Regions from separate parts of the Variovorax sp. FW305-3-2-15-B-LB1 genome, predicted to be linked through region 1. Evidence: predicted binding sites of a transcription regulator. Region 1 holds the regulator's gene; the other holds the start of a gene.
What was found. The regulator LexA, encoded in region 1, represses DNA repair genes until DNA is damaged. The targets are predictions, from matches to a motif close to ACTGTATNNNNATACAGT.
Positions count from the first base shown of each region.

Region 2: a site for LexA is predicted at 2,174-2,191, ahead of AC3WQR_RS06045 (PA0069 family radical SAM protein). Genes of this name have one in related genera too.

Region 1 covers NZ_JBYSZY010000003.1:129,215-132,616, forward strand. The annotation lists gene adk (adenylate kinase) at 1-221, shown strand, start outside; gene AC3WQR_RS03260 (asparaginase) at 252-1,238, opposite strand; gene lexA (transcriptional repressor LexA) at 1,312-1,995, shown strand; gene AC3WQR_RS03270 (hypothetical protein) at 2,136-2,519, shown strand; gene AC3WQR_RS03275 (D-2-hydroxyacid dehydrogenase family protein) at 2,678-3,402, shown strand, end outside.
Region 2 covers NZ_JBYSZY010000006.1:131,486-134,887, reverse strand. The annotation lists gene AC3WQR_RS06060 (SAM-dependent methyltransferase) at 1-942, opposite strand; gene AC3WQR_RS06055 (thiol-disulfide oxidoreductase DCC family protein) at 992-1,423, opposite strand; gene AC3WQR_RS06050 (GbsR/MarR family transcriptional regulator) at 1,493-2,095, opposite strand; gene AC3WQR_RS06045 (PA0069 family radical SAM protein) at 2,230-3,324, shown strand.

The DNA.
Region 1 (3,402 bases):
ACGACGTGACCGGTGAAGAGCTGATCCAGCGCGAAGACGACAAGGAAGAGACCGTGCGCAAGCGGCTCGACGTCTACAGCCAGCAGACCCGTCCGCTGGTCGACTACTACTCGGCCTGGGCCAAGACCGACCCGGCCGCCGCGCCGAAGTACCGCGCCATCCAGGGCGTGGGCACGGTCGACGAGATCAAGCAGCGCGCGCTTGCCGCACTGAACAGCTGATTCAGCGGCTGATTCGTCAGCCTCTTTCTCCTAGCCGCCCTCCGCCTCCGGCAGGGCGGCCACTCCCAAGAGTTCCAGCACCAGCGTAACCCGCGCCTTCACCGGCGTGAGTGCGCCCGCATCCCGCAGCCCGTCACCGGGTTTCGGCAGGATGCGTCCGTTCGCGCAGCGCGTGGCGCGCAGTACCGCCACGCCGCCGTCCTGCGCCTTCAGCGCCGCGGCTTCCAGCGCGTGGTGCACGGTGCCGTTGCCGGTCGTGGCCACGACCAGGCCGCGCAAGGGCTCCGCCGACGGGAGGAGCAACGCCTCCACGATCGCACCGCTCGCGCCCGCGTGGCTCATGACAATCTCGACGCGGGGCCACGGCTTCGACACGGCCGTCAGCCGCGCCGCATCGAACGGCGCTCCCTGCGGCCACGCACGCACGCGCCGCACTTCGCCCTCTTCCACGTAGCCGACCGGCCCCGCGTCGCCCGACGCGAAGGCATCAAGGCGGTAGGTGTGCACCTTCTGCACATCGAGGCCGCTGTGGATCGTGCCCGCGCACACCACCGTCACGCCCTGCGCGCCCGGTGTCGAGGCCACGGCAAGCGCGTCGCGCACGTTCTGCGGGCCATCGGGCGACAGGGCCGTCGCCGGGCGCATCGCGCAGGTCAGCACCACCGGCTTGGCCGGTGCCAGCACGGCGTGCAGGAAGAAGGCCGTCTCCTCCAGCGTGTCGGTGCCGTGCGTGACCACGATGCCCGCCACGTCAGGCTGCGCCAGCCAGTGCGCGCAGCGCGCGGCCAGCTGGCGCCAGGTGTCGGCGTCCATGTCCTTGCTGTCGAGCTGCGCCACCTGCTCCGCCACCAGCGTCACGCCGGCCGGCGCCTCGATGCCGCCCAGCAGGTCCGCCACGCCCACCTGTCCGGCGGTGTAGCCGATGTTGTCGCCGCTGCTGGCGGCCTTGCCGGCAATGGTGCCGCCGGTGCCCAGCACCACCACGCGGCGCGTCTCGGACGAAGAGGAATGAGTCATGGCTTGTCAACTTTTGAAAACTGGTTAAAAATACAGGTACTGGATATCTAGCCAGTGCCGCAAGGAAACCACTATGCAGTTCGCAGTGAAGCTTACCGCCCGCCAGCAGCAGATCCTGGACCTGATCCAGGGCGCCATCGCACGCACCGGTGCGCCGCCCACGCGCGCCGAAATCGCCAACGAGCTGGGCTTCAAGTCGGCCAACGCCGCCGAGGAGCACCTGCAGGCCCTGGCCCGCAAGGGCGTGATCGAACTCGTCAGCGGCACCTCGCGCGGCATCCGCCTCAAGGGCGATGCGCTGCGCTCGCTCCACGAAACGCGCCACCGCGAAGGCAACCAGTTCTCGCTCTCGCTGCCCGGCATGGCCCAGCTCGCGCTGCCGCTCATCGGCCGCGTGGCGGCGGGTTCGCCCATCCTTGCGCAAGAGCACGTCGACCAGACCTACTACGTCGAGAACACGCTCTTCCAGCGCCAACCCGACTACCTGCTCAAGGTGCGCGGCATGTCGATGCGCGACGCCGGCATCATGGACGGCGACCTGCTCGCCGTGCAGGCCACCAAGGAAGCGCGCAACGGCCAGATCGTGGTGGCACGCCTGGGCGAAGAAGTCACCGTGAAGCGCCTGAAGCGCAACAAGCAGGTGATCGAGCTGCACGCCGAGAACCCCGACTACCCGACCATCATCGTCCAGCCCGGCGAGCCCTTCGAGATCGAAGGCCTCGCGGTCGGCCTCATCCGCAACACGATGCTGATGTAGCCCCGGGCCTGCTGCCCACACGCAGCACCTCATCCGGCCGCGACAGGTGGCGGGCGTATGGCGCGAAGTCGCCATCACCCTGTCGTGGCCGATTCAAGAAATCCTGCCTGTGTTCAACCTCATACTTTTTTGGAGTTCACATGGGAATCGCCCTCCTCGCCATCGCCGACCTCTGGTCGCCCCTGCAATCGCTGGCCACCCGCTGGATGCCCGCCCGCCGCCCGTCGCATGGTGAGAGCGGCGACGCTGCCGCCGGCCTTCGCTATGTGGCCATTCGCCCGGCCTGCACGGCGCGCCCCGCTGGCGGTTCCGCACCTGTCAGTTCGCCATCCGCCGCCGCAGCGCCCGCCCGTCCGCTGCGCGTGGTCCGCGTGGTCGACCGCCAAGGCACGCAGCGCGGCTGCGCCAACCGGGTCGTGATTTCCGGCCGCATGGCCGACGTGTGCGCCGAACTCGACCGGCTCGCCGCACTGGAAGCCGCAGAAGCCGGCAGCGGCGCGCCCCGCCCCAGCCACCTGCACTGAGAAGGTGCGAACGAGCCCGTCGTGCCTGCGCACCCCGCACGCGCACAGCGGATTCACCCCTAACGGTCTGAAACAGGCCTCCCGGGCGCCATCTGGCGCGGGGTATCCAAACGTTCACACGTGCGACGCGCCGATGCTGCGAGGCACAATGGCATGCCATGAACATTGTGATCCTCGACGACTACCAGGACGCCGTGCGCAAGCTGCAGTGCGCTGCCAAGCTGGACGCTTACGCCGCCAAGGTCTACACCAACACGGTCAAGGGCATCGGCCAACTGTCGGTTCGCCTCAAGGATGCGGACGTCATCGTGCTCATCCGCGAGCGCAGCCAGATCTCCCGCCAGCTGATCGAGAAGCTGCCCAAGCTCAAGCTGATTTCCCAGACCGGTCGCGTCGGCGGCCACATCGACGTCACGGCCTGCACCGAACGCGGTGTGGCGGTGGCCGAGGGCTCGGGCTCGCCGCAGGCGCCCGCCGAACTCACCTGGGCGCTGATCATGGCGGCCATGCGCCGCCTGCCGCAGTACATCAGCAACCTCAAGCACGGGGCCTGGCAGCAGTCGGGCCTCAAGTCGGCATCGATGCCGCCGAATTTCGGCGTGGGCTCGGTGCTCAAGGGCAAGACGCTGTGCATCTGGGGCTACGGCCGCATCGGCCAGCTGGTGGCCCGCTACGGGCAGGCCTTCGGCATGCAGGTCGTGATCTGGGGCCGCGAGGCCAGCTGCGCCAAGGCGCGCTCCGACGGCTTCCAGGTGGCGCAGAACCGCCACGAATTCTTTGCCGCCGCCGACGTGCTGTCGGTGCACCTGCGGCTCAACGAGGACACCCAGGGCCTCGTCAAGCTCGAAGACCTCTCGCGCATGAAGCCGACGGCGCTGTTCGT
Region 2 (3,402 bases), on a different contig from region 1:
TCAGCTGGCGCTGCGCCGGGCCGTCACCATGGCGTAGTCGAAGTCGCGCCAGAACATGCCCAGTGCAAGTGCGCAGTAGCTGGCCACGATGTGCTTGCGGCGCCAGGGGCTGAGCCTGCCGCGCGCCTTCCACAGTTCGGCCAGCGTGAAGCGGGTGGCCAGCACGGGGATGTGCAAGGCGCTCGGTGCCACGCGCCAGCGCAGCGAGGTGAACTCGATGTCCTCGAAGCCGTGCGCGCGCAGCGCGGCCGTGAAGTCGTCGCGCACAGCCAGCGTGGGCACGGCCCAGCTGTCGGCCCACAGGCGGTGCAGCCAGCCCGCGAGGCGGCCCGGCCGGCGGCGCAGCAGGAAGCCGTCGACCACCACCAGCCGCGCACCGGGCTTGAGCAGCCGCGCGGCCTCGCGCACGAAGTCGGCCTTGGCGGTGCCCTCGGCGTAGCAGGCGCTTTCGAGCGCCCAGGCACCGTCGGCCTGGGCGGCGGGCAGGCCGGTGCGCGTGTAGTCGGCCTCGACGTGCGCCACGCGGTCGGCCACGCCGGCGCGGGCGTCGAGCCGTGCGGCGATGCCGTTCTGCACCGGCACGTTGGTCACCGTGACCGCATGCAGCGCCGGGTCGTCGCCGACCAGCGTGCGCGAGGTGGCGCCGGCGCCGCAGCCCAGGTCGACCACGCAGCGCGGGTCACGGGTGGCGGTGTCGAGCCGCAGTGCGCGGCCGACGGTGCGGTTCATCTCGATCAGCATGCCCTCGCGCCGCAGCGGGTTCAGGCCCAGGCGCCAGAAGCCGAAGTGCATGTTGTAGCTGGGGCTCCAGGCGCGGTAGTCGTCGGCGACCTCGGTGAAATAGTCCTGCGTGTCCTCGCGGCTCACGTGGCCTTCGACGGCGGGCGGTGCGGGCCGCGCGGTGCCGGGCAGGCGGAAGTCGGGCTGGAAGACGTCGGGCATCGAAAACTCCTTCGGACGTGAGCGGGTGGGGTGTGACAGCGTGGGTTTTTTAGAGCTTGCAGTGGTCGTCGGCGCAGGTGGCCGGCGCGATCGCACCGTGCCCCGCGAGCCGCAGGACCAGCCAGCGCGGCAGCCGGTAGCGGTTGCGCGCCAGCACCGCGTAGGCGCGATCGGCCAGCCGGCCGACCACCGGCAGGTCGAGCACCGCGCCGCCGGCCGGCAGGCCCACGGCCGCGCGGCAGGCGCGGATGGCGTCGACGCCCACGCGCAGCCGGCCTGCGGCATCGACCGCGTGCAGCGAGCGCATCAGCACCTCGCGCGGTGCCGGGCCGTTTGCGAAACCGATGGGCGAGCAGTCGACCAGGCGCAGTCGCTTCGCAGCGTCGCGCGCCTGCATGGCGCCCATCTCGGCCGTGCACAGCGGGCAGGTGGCGTCGAAGTAGACGGTGAGCGGATAGGTGGCGGGGGCGAAGCGGGTCATGGTGCTTTTGGTTCTCGATATTTCAGTCAAAACAGAAATAAGAAGGCAAAAAAAAGGACGCGGCCTTTCTCAGATCATGGGCAGGCTGGCGTGGTGTGCGTCGGGGTCGTCACCCTTGCCCGCGCCAGGAGGGGCGGGGGGCGGTGCGCTGTCGCCGCGCACGAACTTCTGCACGCTGGCGCCGAGCGTGAGCACCTTGTCGAGCGTGCCGGGCGACAGCCGCAGCATCTCGTCGGCCCAGGTGGCGAGCTTGGTCATGAGGTCCATGGTGGAACGGATGCGGTCCTGCGCATCGGGCGGCTCCTTCTGGAAATCGGGGCTGGCGACGATCTCGCGCAGCACGCGGATGGTGGGGTCGAACTCGCGCTCCTTGCGCTCGCGCACCACGGTGCGGAACAGCTCCCACACGTCGACGCTGGTCTCGAAGTAGTCGCGCCGGTCGCCCAGCGTGTGGGTGACGCGCACGAGATTCCAGGCCTGCAGTTCCTTCAGGCTGTTGCTGACGTTGGAGCGGGCCACGCCCAGCGTTTCCGACAGCTCTTCGGCGTGCATCGGCTTGCCGTGCGCGAAGAGCAGGGCGTGGATCTGCGAGACCGTGCGGTTCACGCCCCACATGGAGCCCATCTCGCCCCAGTGCAGGACGAACTTGCGTTGAATGTCGGTGAGTTCCATGGCGTCGAGTTTAGGAATTCCTGAATTTCTGTCAAGACAGAAATAAAAAACGCTGCATGGCGGCCGCAAAAGTGAAATACTGTATGAATAGACAGTTATTCGCCTTGTTTCCTGTTTCCTTCCAAGGACTCGCCATGCCCGCCGCCCAGGTTCCCATCCACATCATCAAGGGCCGAGGCGCGGCCACGCGGCTCGCGCACCGGTTCTCCAAGGACGAACGCGACGCCTTCGACGACGGCTGGGGCACGCTGGAAGACGGCGAGGCCGAAGCCGCCGGGCTGCTGCCGCTGGCCACCGAGGTGCGCTTCGAAGACGTGAAGTCGGTGCTCAGCAGCAACGAGTCGCCCGACATCCCCTTCGATCGCTCGCTCAACCCGTACCGCGGCTGCGAGCACGGCTGCATCTACTGCTTTGCGCGGCCCACGCACAGCTACCTCAACCTCTCGCCCGGCCTCGACTTCGAGACCAAGCTGATCGCCAAGCGCAACCTCGTCGAGGTGCTGCGCGCCGAACTCGGGCGCAAGGACTACCGCCCCAGCAACCTGGCCATCGGCACCGCCACCGACTGCTACCAGCCCATCGAGCGCGAGCTGCGGCTCACGCGCGGCGTGATCGAGCTGCTGAGCGAGGTGCGGCATCCGTTCGCGCTGGTCACCAAGTCGAGCGCGGTCGAGCGCGACCTCGACCTGATCGCGCCCATGGCCGCCGACCGGCTCGCGGCCGTGTACGTCACGATCACCATGCTCGACGGCGAACTGGCGCGCAAGCTCGAGCCGCGCGCCGCCGCGCCGCACCGGCGGCTGCGCACCATCCGCACCCTGGCCGAGGCCGGCGTGCCGGTGGGCGTGAGCGTGGCGCCGCAGATTCCGTTCATCACCGAAGACATGGAGCAGGTGCTCGAAGCCGCCTGGGAGGCCGGCGCGCGCAGCGCCTTCTACACCGTGGTGCGCCTGCCCTGGGAGGTGGCGCCGCTCTTCAAGGAATGGCTCGAGTTGCATTACCCGCAGCGCGCCGATCGCGTCATGGCGCGCATCCACGAGATGCGCGGCGGCAAGGACTACGACGCCGACTTCGCCACGCGCATGAAGGGCAGCGGCCTGTGGGCTGACCTCATCCATCAGCGCTTCCAGAAGGCGACGCACCGGCTGGGCTTCAACCGCGAGCGGATCGCGCTGGACACCGGGGCCTTTCGCCCGCCCGGCGCCGTGGGGCAGGGCAGCCTGTTCTGAACATCGCGCCGACGCGGTAGATTCGTGGCCGTGCCGGTCTCGGCACGCATTCGGCATCGGCTGCTTCAAACAAGGTCA